Regions from separate parts of the Ureibacillus thermophilus genome, predicted to be linked through region 2. Evidence: riboswitches for the same ligand, from Rfam matches in the RefSeq annotation. Region 2 holds a riboswitch; the other holds the start of a gene.
The links. A riboswitch is a leader RNA that binds a small molecule or an ion and turns the genes downstream of it on or off. The one in region 2 is predicted to bind glycine.
Positions count from the first base shown of each region.

Region 1: linked by a shared signal. The riboswitch ahead of gcvT (glycine cleavage system aminomethyltransferase GcvT) and the one ahead of DKZ56_RS04080 (ACT domain-containing protein) in region 2 are both predicted to bind glycine.

Region 1 is NZ_CP036528.1:1,876,736-1,886,496, reverse strand. Features, by position in the region: gene DKZ56_RS09335 (acetamidase/formamidase family protein) at 1-726, shown strand, start outside; gene DKZ56_RS09330 (rhodanese-like domain-containing protein) at 1,173-1,559, shown strand; gene gcvPB (aminomethyl-transferring glycine dehydrogenase subunit GcvPB) at 1,657-3,120, opposite strand; gene gcvPA (aminomethyl-transferring glycine dehydrogenase subunit GcvPA) at 3,113-4,459, opposite strand; gene gcvT (glycine cleavage system aminomethyltransferase GcvT) at 4,477-5,577, opposite strand; glycine riboswitch at 5,669-5,754, opposite strand; glycine riboswitch at 5,758-5,848, opposite strand; gene DKZ56_RS09310 (shikimate kinase) at 5,977-6,489, opposite strand; gene comGF (competence type IV pilus minor pilin ComGF) at 6,675-7,127, opposite strand; gene DKZ56_RS09300 (hypothetical protein) at 7,100-7,411, opposite strand; gene comGD (competence type IV pilus minor pilin ComGD) at 7,401-7,829, opposite strand; gene comGC (competence type IV pilus major pilin ComGC) at 7,846-8,145, opposite strand; gene comGB (competence type IV pilus assembly protein ComGB) at 8,158-9,210, opposite strand; gene comGA (competence type IV pilus ATPase ComGA) at 9,194-9,761, opposite strand, start outside.
Region 2 is NZ_CP036528.1:819,876-829,636, forward strand. Features, by position in the region: gene epsC (serine O-acetyltransferase EpsC) at 1-719, shown strand, start outside; gene DKZ56_RS04055 (rhodanese-like domain-containing protein) at 780-1,121, shown strand; gene DKZ56_RS04060 (hypothetical protein) at 1,394-1,684, shown strand; gene DKZ56_RS04065 (RNA polymerase alpha subunit C-terminal domain-containing protein) at 2,025-2,321, shown strand; gene DKZ56_RS04070 (DUF1835 domain-containing protein) at 2,517-3,527, shown strand; gene DKZ56_RS04075 (PFL family protein) at 3,952-5,313, opposite strand; gene DKZ56_RS04080 (ACT domain-containing protein) at 5,328-5,603, opposite strand; glycine riboswitch at 5,675-5,750, opposite strand; gene DKZ56_RS04085 (YceI family protein) at 6,071-6,604, shown strand; gene DKZ56_RS04090 (amino acid permease) at 6,692-8,080, opposite strand; gene DKZ56_RS04095 (class I SAM-dependent methyltransferase) at 8,532-9,137, opposite strand; gene DKZ56_RS04100 (YuzB family protein) at 9,245-9,517, shown strand; gene DKZ56_RS15705 (hypothetical protein) at 9,598-9,732, shown strand.

The DNA of each region.
Region 1 (9,761 bases), 1.1 Mb from region 2:
TTAGTCGGTGCCATCGCTCGAATGCGCCCATTTCTGGGACAATTAGGGACAACCCCTTCAATTGCCTTGCCTGATTCACACAACGCTGGAGACTTCGGATCCTTTTTAATTGGAGCACCCCACGAATACAGCGTAACAAAAGAGGAATTGGATACACACCGTACAGATGGTCATATGGATATAAGCCGGGTACGTAAAGGAGCCATCCTAATTTGTCCGGTAAAAGTTCCGGGTGGTGGCGTTTATGTGGGAGATATGCACGCAATGCAAGGGGATGGAGAAATCGCCGGTCATACAACAGACGTTGCGGGACTTGTGGAACTGGAAGTACATGTATTAAAAGGATTGACCATTGAAGGACCGATTTTACTACCAAATATAGAAGATTTACCATACACAGCCAAACCATTTTCAAAAGAAGAACTCATTGCCGCACAAAAATTGGCAAAAACGTTTGGCTTTGAAACCCTTGAGGAATCTCTCCCTCTTTCCTTTATTGGTACGGGTGAAAACTTAAACATCGCAACAGACAACGCATTAAACCGTGCAGCCAATTTATTGGATATGTCGGTACCCGAAGTCATGAACCGCGCTACAATTAATGGATCAATCGAAATTGGACGCCATCCAGGTGTTGTGACAGCAACCTTCTTGATTCCAAAGAACAAGTTACAAAAATTGAATCTGCTCGAATTAGCCGAAGAACAATATGAAACTGAAAAATAGCCATTTCAACTTCTGATGATTGGAATCTCTCATCTCGCCCAAAATAACCATCCTATTTCATCCAGTTATTCGCTTCCCACATTCTTTGTCAAACAGTATTTTAAGATATTCCCGTTTATTTCAATTCCTATATAGAAAAGTCGTTGTCAACTTCCGGCAAAATTGATGTTCTAAAAAAATCTTTCCAACTATATACAATAGACCCAATCAAAAAGGCCGAACGATGAATCGTTTCGGCTCTTTTGATTGGATTGTGTTTTTCAATAGTACATCTGCATGATTTCCCCAATTCCAAGGAGTTTTGCAGTCGTTTAGATCTCCGTGTAAAACAAAGTGTGTGAGCAATATTTATAAATGGCTATCAATCATTGAGGCTAAAGAAATTCCTAGCATTATGCCCTATTCTTATTTATAATGTTCTTGTAATAGAAAGGAGATATTTTGAAGTGGCAACAGTATTATATACGATTGCAATTATACTAGGTGCTATCATTATCTATGTACTCATTAGCTCATTCCGATTGAAAAAAGCTGTCACAAATTTGACGCAGGAGGAATTTATTAAAGGCTATCGAAAAGCTCAGTTGATTGACGTTCGCGAAACAAAAGAATTCGAATCGGGCCACATTTTAGGGGCTCGCAATATTCCTTTCACCCAATTGCGTCAACGTTACAAAGAAATTCGACCAGATTTACCTGTCTATTTATATTGCCAAAATATGACAAGAAGTTCCCGGGCAGCTTTATTCTTAAAGAAAAAAGGCTACAACCAGCTTTATCAACTACAAGGCGGTTTTAAAACTTGGACAGGAAAAGTGAAAACAAAAAATTAACTTTCTCGTTATGTTTATTCTGATACGTCTATCTTATGAAAACATATAAAAATCATATAAAAATATCCATGAGGGCTAAGCTCATGGATATTTTTTATTATTGTTTTTGGTAACGCAAAATCGGATGTCTTGCCGCTTGAGTTTCATCTAAACGGCTTACAACGGTTGTATGAGGCGCTTCTTGTACAATCGAAGGGTTTTCTTCCGCTTCTTTTGCAATTTGAATTAAGGCATCACAGAAGGCATCTAAAGTTTCTTTTGATTCCGTTTCCGTTGGCTCAATCATCATGCCCTCTTCCACGATAAGCGGGAAGTAAATCGTCGGCGGATGATAGCCGAAATCAAGAAGCCGTTTAGCAATATCCAACGTGCGAACGCCAAGTTTTTTCTGACGGCGGCCAGATAATACGAATTCGTGTTTGCAATGGCGATCATATGGCAAATCGAAATATGGTGCCAGTCTTCTCATCATGTAGTTGGCATTTAACACCGCATATTCTGTTACCAATTTTAATCCTTCAGGCCCCATGGAGCGAATATAGGCATAGGCTCTCACATTGATGCCGAAGTTGCCGTAGAATGGTTTGACGCGGCCGATGGATTGTGGACGGTCGTAATCAAAATGGAATGTGCCATCTTCTTTTTTCACAAGCACTGGTTTTGGCAAGAAAGGAATTAAATCTTTTTTCACCCCTACTGGACCAGAACCGGGACCTCCACCACCGTGCGGACCTGTAAAAGTTTTGTGCAAGTTTAAGTGAACGCAGTCAAATCCCATATCGCCAGGACGCACTTTCGACATAATGGCATTGAGGTTTGCCCCGTCATAATACACTTTCCCGCCAACACTATGGACGATTTCAGCAATTTCGACAATATGTTCTTCAAATAAACCAAGGGTATTTGGATTTGTAAGCATGAGTGCCGCTGTATCTTTTCCAACGACGCGGCGCAAATCTTCCAAGTCAACTAATCCATTTTCGTCTGATTTCACTGTGACGATTTCAAATCCTGCAACTGCTGCACTAGCAGGGTTTGTACCATGGGCAGAGTCAGGAACAATGACTTTATTTCGATGTCCTTCTCCATTTGCTTCATGATATGCTCGAATCATCATTAACGCTGTCCATTCCCCATGGGCGCCGGCAGCAGGCTGCAATGTGACTTCATCCATACCGGTAATTTCTTTTAAAGCCGTTTGCAGCTCATACATTAACTCCATTGCCCCTTGGATAGTCGATTCATCTTGCAAAGGATGAATATTGGCAAATCCTGAGAAGCGGGCAACTTCTTCATTTACTTTTGGATTATATTTCATTGTACATGAGCCAAGTGGATAAAAGCCGGAATCCACCCCATGATTGCGGCGGGAAAGCGCTGTATAGTGACGCATAATATCCAGTTCTGAAACTTCAGGAAGTTCAGCTGGCTCTTCGCGTATATATTCTTGTGGAATCAGTTCAGAAAGCTCCACTTCTGGCACATCCAACTCTGGCAAACTGTAGCCGATGCGCCCTTCTTTCGAAATTTCAAAAATGAGCGGTTGATTTTCGTTATGCATTGTAAGCCCCCATTTCCTGTACGAGTTGGTCGATTTCTTCTTTCGTACGCAATTCTGTAACAGCGATTAGCACATGGTTTTCTAACTGCGGATAATCACGGCCTAAATCGTAGCCGCCAATAATGCCTTTTTCTAATAATTTTTGATTGATTTCACTTACTGGCTTATTGACCTTCACAACGATTTCGTTGAAGTGAGAACCTTGGAATGGAACGGTAAAGCCAGCTTGTTCAAATGCATTTTTTGCATAACGAGTTTTCATAATATTTTGCGTTGCCATTTCTTGAATGCCCCGTTTGCCTAATGCCGTCATTGCAACAGAAGCAGCAAGGGCAAGCAATGCTTGGTTGGAGCAAATGTTGGAAGTTGCTTTCTCACGGCGAATATGCTGCTCGCGGGCCTGCAATGTCAACACGAAGCCGCGACGGCCTTCTTGGTCTACCGTTTGACCGACAAGACGCCCTGGAACTTTCCGCATTAATTTGGAAGTTGTGGCAAAATATCCGCAGTGCGGCCCACCAAAATTTTCAGGAATCCCAAATGGCTGCACATCTCCAACGGTAATATCCGCACCAAGTTTTCCAGGAGGCGTTAAAATGCCTAATGCAAGCGGATTAGCTGAAACGATGAATAACGCTTTTGCTTCATGAGCAAGGTCGCCGATTTTTTTAATATCTTCAATTTGACCAAAGAAGTTTGGATACTGTACCATCACCCCGGCTGTTTGCTCATCAAGCAGGGACTTAAGCGCTTCGATATCTGTGGCTCCATCCTTGATTGGCGCTTCCACTACTTCAATGGATTGGCCGTAAGCATATGTTTTCACCACTTCACGGTATTCCGGATGAATCGCTTCAGAAACGATAAGTTTTTTGCGTCGAGTTGAACCAGCGGCAAGCATCCCTGCTTCAGCGAGCGCCGTTCCGCCATCATACATAGAGGAGTTTGCCAAATCCATGCCCGTTAATTCGGCAATCATCGTTTGGAATTCAAAAATTGCCTGCAATTCCCCTTGTGAAATTTCCGGCTGGTAAGGCGTGTAAGCTGTGTAAAATTCAGAACGGGAAATGACGTGATCAACGATGGCAGGTTTATAGTGATTGTAGACGCCTGCACCTAAAAATGAAACAGCCGTTTCCGTATTCGTATTTTTATCTGCTAATGCTTTTAGTTCTTTCAATAATGCAGACTCAGAGATTGCCTCTTTAATATTGTAAAGCCCTTTAAAACGAACCTCTTCTGGAATGTCCGAAAATAAATCGTCAATGCTTTCTACCCCGATTGTAGCAAGCATTTCTTGTTTATCTTGTTCCGTCATTGGAAGATATCGATGTTTCATTTTTTGACCTCCATGTATTATTTTTCCCGCTTATAAAATGGTTTCGGCACAACTTGCGCTTTTACCTTCTTATTTCGAATTTCCACATCCACTTCTGTGCCAATGTCTGTATATTGGATGTCCAACAAGGCAAGTCCTAAATTTCTCTTTGTGGAAGGCACCTGTGTTCCCGTTGTGACAACGCCGATTTCTTGATCTCCTTTAAAGACTTTATAGCCATGGCGAGGGATTCCCTTTTCAATCATTTCAATCCCTACAAGTTTTCTTGAAAGTCCTTGTTCTTTCTGCTTTATAAGTACAGACTTGCCGATAAAGTCCGACTCTTTTTGAAGTTTCACAGCAAAGCCAATGCCTGCTTCAAGAGGAGAAATTTCTTCCGATAATTCTTGTCCGTAAAGTGGAAGGCATGCTTCAAAACGAAGGGTATCACGAGCGCCAAGGCCGCATGGAATAAGCCCGTCCTCTTTTCCTGCTTCTAATAAGCGATTCCATAATGCAACAATGGCTTTCGGTTCCCCATAAAGTTCAAAACCATCTTCCCCTGTATAGCCGCTCCGAGAAAGCAGTACAGAATAACCGCCAATATCGACAGAAGATTTAAATTGGAACGGTTTAATTTCTGACAATTGTGTATTTGTTAATTTTTGCAATATTTTTTCTGAAAGAGGGCCTTGAACAGCAATCATGGCGTACTCATCGGATTTGTTTGTAATTTTTACATCGCCTTGTGCATGCTTTTTCAGCCATTCAAAATCTTTTTCGATATTTGCCGCATTGACAACAAGCAAGTATTGATGTTCTTTAAGATGATAAACAATTAAATCATCCACCACCCCGCCATGTTCATAGCACATAACATTATATTGTGCACCACCGACAGAAATTTTAGAAATATCATTGGAACACAATGTTTGAAGGTATGAGAGGGAATCTTCCCCTTCGACAATAATCTCTCCCATATGCGAAACATCAAAAAGACCAGCACGGTTTCTTACAGCTTCATGTTCCTCTTTAATCGATGAAAATTGCACTGGCAATTCCCACCCGCCAAAATCAATGGTTTTTGCTCCATATTTTGCGTACTCATCATATAACGGGGTTCTTTTTAATTCTCCCATCGAGAAACCTCCCTTGAATGATTGGTTAAAAACATATTCATAAATAATATTAGGTAAAAAAGGACAGAAAATCCCCCTTGTTTTGGGAATTCTCTGTCCTTTCACCTGAAAGTTACACCTGCAGTATTGGCAAGCAGGCTTTCCTCTTGGGTGGCTGAAAATCAGCACTCTCCAGAGTTGCGTCCCGTACGAGTCTTTTTGCCTGAGAGATTCATAGTTCCACTACTTGCTCCTTCGGCGACGTAAAAACGTTCTCTCCCCGCACAATCATCCGCTCAATATGAAATTTTTTCATTCATAGATATCTTTGGAAATATCCTAACATTGAATAGAAAAGAAGGCAACATTTTTTTAAAATTCCGCTAAAAATACGAACATTTTTCTAAAATAATTTTATGTTTATTCGCCTTTTAATCGATTCACTTGGAAAGCCATATAATTGACGATTTGCCGCATGCTGCGATTATGGGTAAAGACACGGATATGAGCAGCTCTTCGATAAAATTTCCGTCTGTAATAAAATAGCCGCTCCAATTCTTTTTTCGTTGACCGTTGTACAATTGGTCGATTTTTATCATTTTTGATTCGATTATAAATATCTTCAAAAGGAGCATCGAGAAAAAAGACTAAACCTGTTTTTCTCATAATTTGCCGGTTTTCTGGCCTCATCGCAACACCGCCGCCCGTCGCAATGATGCATGCTTCGTCGCGGAAATTTTTTAAAAATTCCGTCTCTAAATTTCGAAAATGCTCCTCACCGTATTTTTCGAATATTTCTGGAATCGACATGCCTTGTTGCCTTACGATTTCTTTATCCATATCGTAAAAAGGCAATCTTAATGTGTAGCTTAATCGGCGTCCGATTGCACTTTTACCGCATCCCATGAATCCTACCAAATAGATTTTCCTCATTTTTTGACACCTTTCTGCACAAAACTCTCAACTATCTATTCAATAAATTAATCGTAGCACGAACATAGATGTTTTCCAATGAATTAATGATTGAAAATTGAGTTAAATAGGATGTGCTATAAAAGATTACAAAAGAGGTGACAAAAAACAATAATAGAATTGCGATGGGATACATTATTCCTTTTTCATTTTTCAACATATTGGATAAACAACTCTCTCTCCTTTACAATACCATTTAAAAACTCTATCTTAACCGTCAGAAAAGGATCAGAGATGGAAAAATCGACATTTTTGATGCCCATGAGCAAAGGTACGTATCCTTTATTGTTTATCTGAAGCCGCAGCACGTCTGAAATTTTGTCAATTTTTATGTTCTCCGCCGACGAATCTACAATATATAAAGCATTCCCCGTTTGATAAATCTCTTCAATTTCCAGCAAATATTGTTGAAAATCTTGGATAAAAATTTCCCATTCTATAGATTCTTCTGTAAAAAAACTTGCATTCCAATGTTGAATTAGAAGATAAAAACCTATCGCCAATTGAGTAAATAGCGCAAAAACCACTAATTGAAAAAGCGCTTCGATGAGGGTAAATCCTTTCTGATGCTTTAAAACTCCCCGTTTCCATTGACGCATTTTGATCGTTCCTTATCTAAATCATGGTATTGGACACAAATTCCATCATGTTGAAAATTCCAATGAAATTCCACTTCATCAATCCATTTGCTCCCTACCATCATCCCCGTTGTCTTTGCAATCAGCACTCCCTCATAGGCAACTTGGATGGCATGGTATTCAAGGACTTTGTTATAAAACGAATGGTTCAATTGGAAAACGATTGGTACTAGGCTGATCAACATAAAAAGAATGCTGATAGTTAACAGTGATTCAATCATGGAAAAACCCTTTTCATTCCACATAACGAATTCGCCCTTTATCAATATTGATAATGAGAAGCTTTACACCATCTGGGGTATGAAAAGTGAGCGTGCCAAAATTCCTCACAATCCCTTTCGAATTGATGGAAAGGGTTGATAAAGTACTTAAATTGCTGAATGTAATTAGTTCAGGAATTTCCCTCTCAAGGAGTACTTCATTCATTTGATGAAAAATCTTATATTTTTTGGAGGATGAAAAGGAAACATAGCAGCTCTTTTCATGTTCAATTGCCCACATTTGCGCCATTTGAATATCTAATTTTAATTGATGGAAAAACTGGTCAACAATCATTTTTTCCGTCACTTTGATTGAGAAAGATGAAGTGATTCCACCAATTAATAAAACAATCATTAACACCAACAGCATTTCAAGCAAAGTAAAGCCTTTTTCGTCTTTCATGCCAATCCGTCCCCAGCTATTCAACTAAAGAAACCGTTCCATCTTCATGAATGGAAATTGCTTTTCCGTTCGGACACTTGTCCATGTCTTCTTTTAAATACCCTTCATTCAGTAAGTCCACCATTGTAGGAATCGTTTTATGATCAATCCGGTAAGATTCCACTTGCCCTTGAACCATTTGCAGGTAGGCGCTGCAGCCCTTTTCATCGATGGAATTCATATGTTTTGTAACGTTCGGAACGGTAATTAAAATTAAGATGGAGATAATAAAAAGTACGATTAACATTTCAATTAATGTAAAGCCTTTTTGGTTCAATCTCCCACCCCTTTACATAATTTCAACTAGGTCGTAAATTGGAAGCAACATGCTGATATAAGCAGCAATAATGCAAATGGCAATCAGTATAAAGAAAAGCGGTTGAATGGCGGCCATGCAAGTTTTTAATATCGATTGCATCCGTTCATAAAGCATTTCGCTGAAAATAAGCATTTCCCGTCCTAAGTAACCGCTCCTCTCTCCATGCTTAATAAATTCTTCAAAATTCGAGGCAAAAAATTGCGTTACTTTTACAGCCTCAGATAAAGAATCTCCAAAAATGACCCGCTGTTTTAATTGAGTTGCAATATAGGAAACATAGTGGCTTGTTTTCTGTTCTTCCAAAATGGACAATGCTTGTTGAAGAGAAATTCCTGATACTAATAAACTCCCAATTAAATAAGAGAATTGTCTTGTAAAATGATATTGATAGACCGAACGAACAATGGGAATTTTCATGATAATCTTTAATTGCTCACGAACCTTCCATTTTCTGAAATAATGGCGACATGAAACGATGAATATAAAAGTGATAACAAGAGATAGAAGCAGAAAATCCGGAAAATGGAGCAATACAACCGCTAATTTTAAGCTCGTTAACTCTTCTGAATCACTGTTTGCAGTAATCTGCTGGATATTTGGCAAAAAGTAATTCCGAAATACAACAAAAATGATCGTTAAAATCATCATTAAAAATGCAGGATAGGCAAGCAACTTCCCCACATTTTTCTGCAAATCCTGCTGAAATTTCATCTGTTCACTAACTTGTGACAAGGTTTCGGCCAATTCCCCTTTTTCTTCCGCCAGTTGAATCGTCAACAGAAGATGTTTTGGAATGGGAAAATTTTTTAAAATATCCGTCACCGATGCACCGTTATTAAAATCTTGCTGAAGCTTCCCATTCCATTTTTCCAACTCTTGCACATGGTAAGGTAGCAGCATGAATAAAGCGTCTGAAAAAATATATCCTTCCTTCAATAAAACGCTCGTTCTTTTTAAAAGCGATGGAACATCCCGCACTTTTTCCTTTTTCTTATGCAAGAAGGCATCAGCGAATTGACCCATTCGTTGTAACCTGGTCTTTTCCTGATTCAATCCAAGCCCTTTGATACTCCAACGTTCTCTCAACAGGCAGTTGATACTCCCTTCCCTCAATGATTGCTTTCATGGCATCATGCAAAACATCATCAGCTAAAATTTCATAGATTGCTTTGCGGCTGTCGCTGTCCTTTAAATGGATTAAACACTGGGCAATAATCGCTACCGCAGCTTGCCGAATTTCTTCAATGGAGATGTGTAAATCCATCAACCGGTAAATGCAATTAACCGTATCCTTCGCATGAATGGTGGAAAGCACTAAATGCCCTGAAAGCGCTGCTCTGACTGCAATCTGCGCCGTTTCTTCATCCCGGATTTCGCCAATCATAATGACATCCGGTGAATGTCTTAAAATCGCTTTCAATCCGCTTGCATATGTTACCCCTGCCCGCTCATTTACTTGAATTTGAAGCATATACGACTGGCTGCTTTCGACAGGATCTTCCAATGAAATCACATGCCGGCCCAATGTTTCGCTGCAATATTTCACTAACGAATAAAGAGTCGTCGTTTTGCCG
Region 2 (9,761 bases):
AAGATGAACTTCGAATTGAGACAAACATTGGAAATCTATTAAGATTAACTGCGCTCGATTTAAAAAATATCATTGCCAAAGTGCTGGCAAATAGCGGGGAAAGTAAACCAGAAGCGAAAGCGGAAGAAATCGTCGTTGATTTGCTCAATAAATTGCCTGAAATTCGCGAAATCTTGCAAACAGATATTCAGGCTGCTTATAACGGGGACCCTGCAGCTTTATCTTTGGAAGAAATTTTACTCAGCTATCCTTCCATCACAGCGATTACTATACATCGGATAGCTCATGAACTGTATGAAGCTGGCGTTCCAATTATCCCACGAATTATGTCAGAACATGCCCACAGCTTAACAGGCATTGATATTCATCCGGGAGCAAAAATAGGAGAGTCCTTCTTCATTGACCATGGAACGGGCGTTGTTATTGGCGAAACAAGCACTATAGGCAAAAATGTGAAAATTTATCAAGGTGTAACGATTGGGGCAAAGAGCTTCCCGTTAGATGAAAACGGAAATCCAATTAAAGGCATTAAACGCCATCCGGATATTGAAGATAATGTAGTCATTTATGCAGGAGCAACGATTCTTGGTGGAGATACGAAGATTGGACATGATTCCGTCATCGGAGGAAACATTTGGCTTACTCAATCTGTTCCACCGTACTCAAGAATTTATAATTCCCAACCGCTTCCAAATATTAAGCAATCGAAAAAAGAATAAAAATCTTGTCCCTTAAGCATAAGAGTGCTTAGGGGGTTTATTATTTAAGGAGGAATGAACATGCCGTTGAAAAAAATCACGCCTGAACAATTAATGCAAAAAATGCAGCAAAAGGAGCAGGTTGTGATATTAGATGTCCGGGATAAAGAGAAATATAACAATTTTCATATTGAAGGGGACAACATCCAATCATTGAATATTCATAAAAGCAAAATTTTCGAGATGGACAAAGAAATTTCTGCTTTGCCAAAGAGGACTGAAATCATCGTTACTTGCACAACCGGCAATTCAACAACTAAATGTGCAACAATTCTGTCCGAGCTGAATTATGATGTTGCAGTTTTAGAAGGGGGACTCACTGCTTGGAAGGAATTGAATATCGGAAAGAAAAATAATCTTTGAACGCAAAACTAGGGAACTGAGAGAATGGATAATCGCCAAAATCGTGAAGATAATCGCCGAAGTGGAGAGGATAATCGCCACTTCAAAGAAAATAATCGCCAAACGCAAAAAACTAGGTAATAGAGAATGCGGATAATCGCCAAAATCGTGAAGATAATCGCCGAAGTGGAGAGGATAATCGCCACTTCAAAGAAAATAATCGCCAAGCGCAAAAAACTAGGTAATAGAATACAAAGACTCAATCTCTCAACGTTAACCATGGAATTTGGCAAGTGTATGTATGCATTTTTAATTGCCATTTCATACATTTTCTACTTGCCAAAAACAACAATCAAGAGACTAAGAGTAATACGATTAAGCAAAAAAATTTATCCGATGAAGAACGCAACAGGTTAATGGCAGCAGTTGGGGGAAAGATTTTTCATTATGAATACAAAGCGGAAAAGGAAAAATTATTGCGGGTATGGGTGGAACGTTATGAATACGGAAATTTAGTTGAACAGGCTGGAGACATCGGGGGAATCATTGAAAATGAAGAGGAGAAATTCTCGTTTATTTTCTAGAAAATCTTGAGTGGGAACACTATTATTTGCGTAGTGCAATTATCAATGAAACAGGTCATTCTATGTCGAGTAGCCCATATTTCCAAACCGGGTGAAACTTTAGAAGTGGGATCTTGGAGTTCGATTGTCAGTGATGAGGTTCCTCTGACAGAGGATGTAGTATTAGGGTATATGGGACTTTTTGAAGCACATGACGGGAGCTCGATAAGTGTCAAGTACTAGTCAATCACCTCCTCAAGAATTGGTTGAGGAGAATACACATATTCCTGTACTTTACCTCATTCGAGCTTCATTAACGGATGATACCGACTTGGACGTCGAGTAGGAAGGTGGAATGATGATGAAGCGTTCGGAAAAAACATTAAGAGTTTGTGAGAAGGGTCATCGATATTATAAAAGCAGTGATTGCAACACTTGTCCAACTTGTGAAGCAGAACGAAAACCAACAGAGGGTTTCTTAGCTGGATTTTCCGCCCCGGCAAGAAGAGCACTTGAAAGCCAGGGGATTACAACTGTTGAAGAACTTTCGAAATATACGGAGAAAGAAATCATGTCCCTTCATGGCATTGGTAAAACTGCGCTTCAGAAAATGAAAGAGGCTTTAGATGAAGCGGGATTAAGTTTTAGTAAGGAATAATTTTAATCTTGAAATTTTTTCCATTTGCCGTCATAAATAAATGAACACTCTCTAATATCGGGCTTTATTTTAAAATTTTTTCTCATCGTCGACTTCACAAACAATTGCATTCGATGAAATTTCCGCATGGTCGTTACTTTTCATTATTATTGCTGCTTCAATTGCCTTCTAAAAATTCAGAAAGGGGAGTAAAAAATGGATATCAATCAATTAAAAAAAGCAATTTCAAATCTCAGCGAGCAGGAAGTCAAAAGTTTATTACATTTGATTATGATCCGTTCTGAACATATTGATGAAGACTTCCCAGAATTTATGCAATCCTTGAAAAACGCCCTTATTAAAAGAGAAAAAACACCGAACATGAAAAATCCTGAAACCATCCATATAGTATTCGGTGCTTCTGTAGCTGGTGGTTTGAAACACGCTTTTAAAGATCAACAAACAGAGGAAATCATCGAATTACCGGATTATTTTGCAGAAGGTCCATTGAAACATTATCATACCCCAGAAGGTTTCGAACAACGTTATCAATGGTTTAAAGAAAACTATCAGTGGGATTCAGAGCATGCAGAGTGGTACAAATTTAAAATGAAAGAAGCGTTTGAAAAAATTCAATCGATTAACCCTGAGCAGCGAGTGGTGATTTGGACTTCTTCAAATGCAAGTGAACAAACAGGATTACGCCTAGTGCTTTATTTATTGAAAGAAAAAACAAATGCGGTATATAAAATCAATACGTATGAAGCTTATCACAAACTTTACAAAGGAAAAGAAGAAGATTTTCCTCGCCATACGGGAGAATTAAATATTGAACAGTTGCGTGCATGTTACGAACTTGTAAAAATGAAGGAATTGACGGTAGAAATGCGCCATTCTTTAGCAAAAGAAGGGGAACAATTATTCACTTCCGAGTCGATTTTACGAACGTATAAAAATGGGCAAATTTTGAGCGCTGAAAGTAATCGGGATGACGAGTTCATCATTGAAAAATTGAAGGAGATTCATGAAACGCAAGGGAAAAAGGATTTCCTTAAAGCTGCTAGATTAATTGGAGAAGTGCTTGGTCATATGCAGCAGCATACGAGCTATGAATGGCTTGAGTACCGCTTGCGCCAATTAATTGCCGAAGGGAAAGTAGAATATCAAGGCGAACTCCGAGGCATGAGATATTATGAGGTCAAATTGAAGGAAGCGCTTGTTGGTTAAAGCATGTTTATACATGCTTTCAGCTTGTAGACAAAGTCCCAAACTAGGGGCCAAATCTACAGGCTTTTTTTGTATAATAGGGATAGAATTCTTGGTTAACGGGGGAAATTTAGGATGTTATCGAAGCGTACTGACAATAAGGATAATCGCCAAAATCGTGAAGATAATCGCCGAAGTGGAGAGGATAATCGCCACTTCAAAGAAAATAATCGCCAAGCGCAAAAAACTAGGTAATAGAGAATGCGGATAATCGCCAAAATTATGAAGATAATTGCCGAAGCTGGAAGGATAATCGCCACTTCAAAGAAAATAATCGCCAAGCGCAAAAAACTAGAGAATAGGAAGAGCGAATAATCGCCAAACACGAAAATACTGATAAAGCAATAAAAAAGAGCGAAATCGAAAACTTTCGCTCTTTTCTTTATTAATTCCCCAACGCTTGCAATGGAGCTGGAATGCGGCCGCCGCGGCGAATGATTTTTTCGGAGCTGAATGGATTTACTCCTATTACTGGCGCTCGTCCTAAAAGTCCTCCGAATTCGACCATATCGCCTTCTTTTGCTCCTGGAACAGGGATGACACGTACAGCAGTCGTTTTCTTATTAATCATTCCAATGGCTGCCTCATCAGCAATCATGGCAGAGATGGTGCTGGCAGGTGCATCGCCAGTAATCGCAATCATATCAAGTCCAACTGAACATACGCAAGTCATTGCTTCCAATTTTGAAAGTGATAGTGCTCCTTCTTCAATCCCGCGGATCATGCCGTTATCTTCACTGACTGGGATGAAGGCGCCACTTAAACCGCCAACATAAGATGAAGCCATGGCCCCGCCCTTTTTCACCGCATCATTCATTAAGGCAAGGGCAGCAATAGTACCGTGAGTTCCAACCCGCTCAAGGCCGATTTCTTCAAGAATTTCAGCCACACTGTCGTTCATAGCATTTGTTGGAGCAAGGGATAAGTCCATAATGCCAAATGGAACACCTAAGCGTTTTGCCACTTCCCGGCCGATTAATTCCCCGGCACGTGTGATTTTAAATGCGGTTTTCTTTATAATTTCCGCTACTTCTCCTAAATCCGCATCTGGATAGCGTTTCAGTGCATTGAGCACCACTCCGGGACCGGAAACGCCGACATTGAGCACGGCTTCTCCTTCGCCAGAACCAAGGAAAGCGCCGGCCATAAAAGGATTATCTTCCACAGGATTGCAGAAGACAACAAGCTTTGCACAGCCAAGGCCGGATTTGTCTTTTGTCAGTTCGGCCGTTTCTTTAATGATTTCCCCTAATTGGCGAACCGCATCCATGTTGATTCCAGCTTTTGTGGTGCCGACAGAAATGGAAGCGCAAACCCGCTCAGTAGATGCCAAGGCTTCTGGAAGAGCCTCAAACAACACTTGGTCGCCTTTTGCGATGCCTTTGTGGACAAGGGCGGAAAATCCACCGATAAAATCAACACCAAGGGTAAACGCAGCCTGATCCAATGTTTTGGCAAGTTCCACTGCTTGTTCTTTTGTCGCATTGCCAAGAAGGTCGGCAATTGGCGTTATCGCAATCCTTTTATTAATAATTGGAATACCGTATTCTTTTTCGACTTTTTCAGCAGTCGATTTTAAATCTTTCGCGTAATCGGTGATTTTATCATAGATTTTTTGCTTCATTTTATCGAAATCTGAATCCGCACAATCCCGGAGATTAATCCCCATTGTGACGGTGCGTATGTCCAAATTTTCAGTTCGAACCATTCGGATTGTTTCTAACATTTCATGAATTTCAAAGTTCATGTTTGCACATCCTTTCACACACGATGCATTGCTCGGAAAATTTCTTCCAGTTGTACAGTAATGACAACCCCGATGGATTTTCCAAGGTCATTCAGTTCCTGTTGCAAAGATTCTAAATCTTTTAGTTCAGTTACGTCAATGACCATCATCATGGTGAAGAAGTCTTGTAAAATAGTTTGACTAATATCTAAAATGTTAATATTTCGTTCGGCAAGCACGGTTGTGACTTTTGCAATAATTCCGACTTGGTCTTTCCCAATAACGCTGACAATAGCTTTTCTCATTTGTATCACCTCTATTGATGTAATAAAAAAAGAGATTGGTTTTCCCAATCTCAAAAGCACAAGAACAATAACGGTTTTATCATTCTTCTGTCCTTTTGCCTGAGATTGTGAATCCTTCGGCGCCACAGATGTGGTCTCTCCAGAAGCTGCTCCTGACTGTAGTGTTACCCACAGCATTCATCGCTACACCTATTCAATTCGATACTAGATGATACTAACACCTTTGTTGAAATTGGTCAACTCACATTAATTGAAATATTAAAAGATTTTAATAATTTTGTTGAAATATGTATGTTTTTTTATATATATAAAGGGGAATAGATTTAATGAAACTTTAGAATTTTGCGGTCTTTCTCATTGACAATAAAATTCAGGCATGATATATTTATCTTGAATTCAAAATAAATTGATTCAAGATTTTTTAATCATATATATCTCGAATTCAGAATAAAATAAACTGGGAGGAATGAAAGATGGCAAAATGGGTTATTGATAAAGCGCATTCAGAAATTGGTTTTGAAGTGAGACACATGATGGTATCAAAAGTAAGAGGGCATTTTGAGTCTTATGAAGCGGAGATTGAAGCGGACGATTTAACAGATTTAACAAATGGAAAAGTTTCATTTACATTTGATGTGGCAAGCATCAATACAAAATTGGCAGATCGCGACAATCACCTAAAATCTGCAGACTTTTTTGATGTGGAAAAATATCCAACAATTACATTTAAATCAACAGAAGTGAAGAAAAAAGATGATGATGAATATGAAGTGACAGGGGATTTAACAATTAAAGATGTTACAAAACCAGTCACATTCAAAGTAGAATTCAATGGAAAAGGGAAAAATCCTTGGGGTGTTGAAGTTTACGGTTTTGAAGCAGAAGCGAAAATCAACCGTGAAGATTTCGGGCTTACTTGGAATGCAATGCTTGAAACAGGTGGCGTGTTAGTGGGCAAAGATGTGAAAATTAAAGCTGCATTGGAAGTAAACCCTGCAAGTGAATAAGTTGGATGAAAGCCGATACCTAATAAGGTCGGCTTTTTTATATGCCCATTTGCAGAAAGCGATATAGCTAAAAAAAGAGCGAATTTTTCATTCGCTCTTTTGATTTAATAAACTATGCTTTCTTCCATACGTAAAATACACGATTAAACCAATTATCATCCAGATGAAGCATGTGAGAAATGTAAAGGAAGATAATTGGGTAATGATGAACACGCAAAGGATGAATGAAAGAATCGGTACAATAGGAAATAAAGGTACTTTAAATCCTTCGTTTAATTCTTGAAGGTTCATTTTTCTTACAAAGATGACGCCGATCGATACGGCTGCAAAGGCAATCAAAGTTCCCATATTTACAAGTTCTGCCAATTTATCAATTGGAATAAAGCCGGCAAATAATGAAATAAACAGCGCATAAATCCACGTATTTTTTAATGGAATTTTACGGCGTGGATGAATTTCAGACAGCACTTTTGGAAGCATCCCATCGCGTGCAAAGGAGTACACAAGCCGAGTTCCTCCATACAGCATAACGAAAATCACTGTCATCATACTGATTACGGCCCCTACGGAAATTACGCCGAATACCCAATCTAGGTTTGCCAGCTCCATCGCATAGGCTACCGGATTCCCTACATTCAACTCCGTATACGGCACCATTCCTGTTAGAACGAGGGAAACAGTCACATATAAAATCGTACAAATGACAAGGGTTCCAATAATCCCAATCGGCATATTTCGCTTTGGATTTTTAACTTCCTCGGCCGCCGTGGATACAGCATCAAATCCCAAATAAGCGAAAATCACTAAAGCCGCGCCGGATAAAATCCCTTGGAAGCCAAAAGGAGCAAATGGTTGCCAGTTTTCAGGCTTCACATAAAAAGCTCCGGCAATAATAAAGAGCAAAATAATGCCGATTTTAATAAACACGATAATACGATTCAGCCGGGCAGACTCTTTTACACCTATCGTTAAAACTCCAGCTAAAAGCACAATAATCAGGATGGCCGGCAAATTGACAAAAGTTCCGTTGGCGGGGCTGAAGGAGCCGGACAAAGCTATAGGAATATGAAGTCCGAATCCTTCAATAAGCGATTGGAAATAAGCAGACCATCCTGTCGCTACTGCCGCAACGGCTAAACCATATTCAAGAAGAAGGCTCCAGCCGACGATCCATGCAATCAGTTCGCCAAACAGTACATAGGAATACGTATAAGCGCTGCCAGCCAAAGGGATTGCTGAAGCAAGTTCCGAATAGCATAATGCAGAAAAGGCGCAAACAATCGCCGCTAAAATAAATGAAAAGACGATGGCAGGGCCTGTATGCATGGCTGCAACGGTCCCCGGCAAAATAAAAATTCCTGTGCCGACTACTGCTCCCACTCCGAGAGCAATTAAATCAAAGGCATTCATCGACTTATTAAATTGGGCTTTGTGTTGTTGATTCAACGGTAATTTTCTAAAGAGTTGATTTTTCATAAGTGATCCATTCCTATATTAAAATAATAAAATTTTGATATTTAGAAAAATCTAAAAAGCGCTTTTAGTATAACACTTTTTCGCGTTGAAGTGTTAAAGAATATAAAAGAAATAATATTTAATAAATTAGCAAATTTCTGATAATTTTATTATTACCAAATTATTCTAATATAATTTCTACGATCTATTAATTAAGGTGTCCAATTTTTTTAACTTAATCAAGGTATGTCTAAAAGAAAATTCTCATAAAATCAGACAAATATAATGGGGGAGGGAACCTCGATCAACTTCATGGTTTGCTTAGGTCTCTCGTTATTGCTCTTTGGGATTTTGATGGCGAAATGGACCGCTTTCACATTGGTGATTTCCATTGTTGGCTGTATGGCCATGTTTGGAGGGTTCCTTTTAGATGGACGGACAAAAATAAAAAAGCCATTCCATCACAATGGCTTTACGTTAAACGATAAATGATAAAACGTTCATTCCAAATTTTTTCATTGATTGCAGGAATAGGAATTTCCATCACTTTTTCAAAGGGCGTGGACCGGTTTAAATAATCAAGGTAGTCGATGGTTGGATAATATAAAATCACATCCACTGGCCGTTTCCTTTCTTCTGTTGAACGCATAATATGGTGAAGCGCTTTCATGAAAATGGGCAAGGAAAAGGGGTTAAAAAAATAAAATTTATTTTCGTTCGGCTGAATTGCGTAGTCTTCGGCAAGGCAGCAAAGAAACTGGATATTTTCCTCCTTCTTCCGAAATTTTTTACAATAATTTTCACGGTTTTTTATCGCTTTTTTGATAAATTGTTCGTTCAAATCAATGCCTAAAACAGATGCGTTTGTTTTGTTATGAAGGAAAATGCCAACCCTTCCTAAACCGCATCCAAAATCCACGATGGTGTCATTTTCATTGATGTGATAATGCTTCAACAATTCTTCCAACGCCAAATAAGGAGTCGGCTCATAGCGGTTATAATGGGAAGATTGATAAATGCCATTGTTTATTCCGCAAGTGTCGATATGAAGAAATCGGTCATATGCTGCTTCGTTCATCTTTCTTTCTCCATTCATTTAAAGAGTGCGTTCTCATCATTGGTTGAACATTTATGAACATAGTATAATGGAATCAATGATGGTTTTACAGAGTGAGGAGAACGCATATGTTAAAAAAATTTTTTGGCCGAAAAAATGAACCACTAAAAAATAAAGTCGAATTTTGTGTATCCAATGAAGCCTTTGCCCATCCGGATGTGTACGATGTATTGGAGCAAAGGGAAGATGTCATTGTAGAAGATGCAGGATGCAATTCTTACTGCGAAATTTGCGACTGCCACTATTATGCACTTGTGAACGGAGAACCGGTTGCAGCAGATAGCGCGAAAGAATTATTGGAAAAAATTGAGGAAGCATTAAAGTTGAATTCCGTTCAATAGACGTTGCGAAACTCAAGTAACAGTTCCCGCGCTTTTGCATATATCAAAAGTGAACAAAGTTATGCAATGGAGGGAACGCGATGGCTTATCCCATGTATGGACTTGAACAGCTATTAATCGATGCAATATATTTTTTAGGAATTTTTATTATTGTGGCTACTATTATTTGTGTGATCTCCGGAGCAATTTATAGTTTTTTATATGGAGGCGTTTAAGGATTCCCTTAAGCGTTTTTTTATTGTCA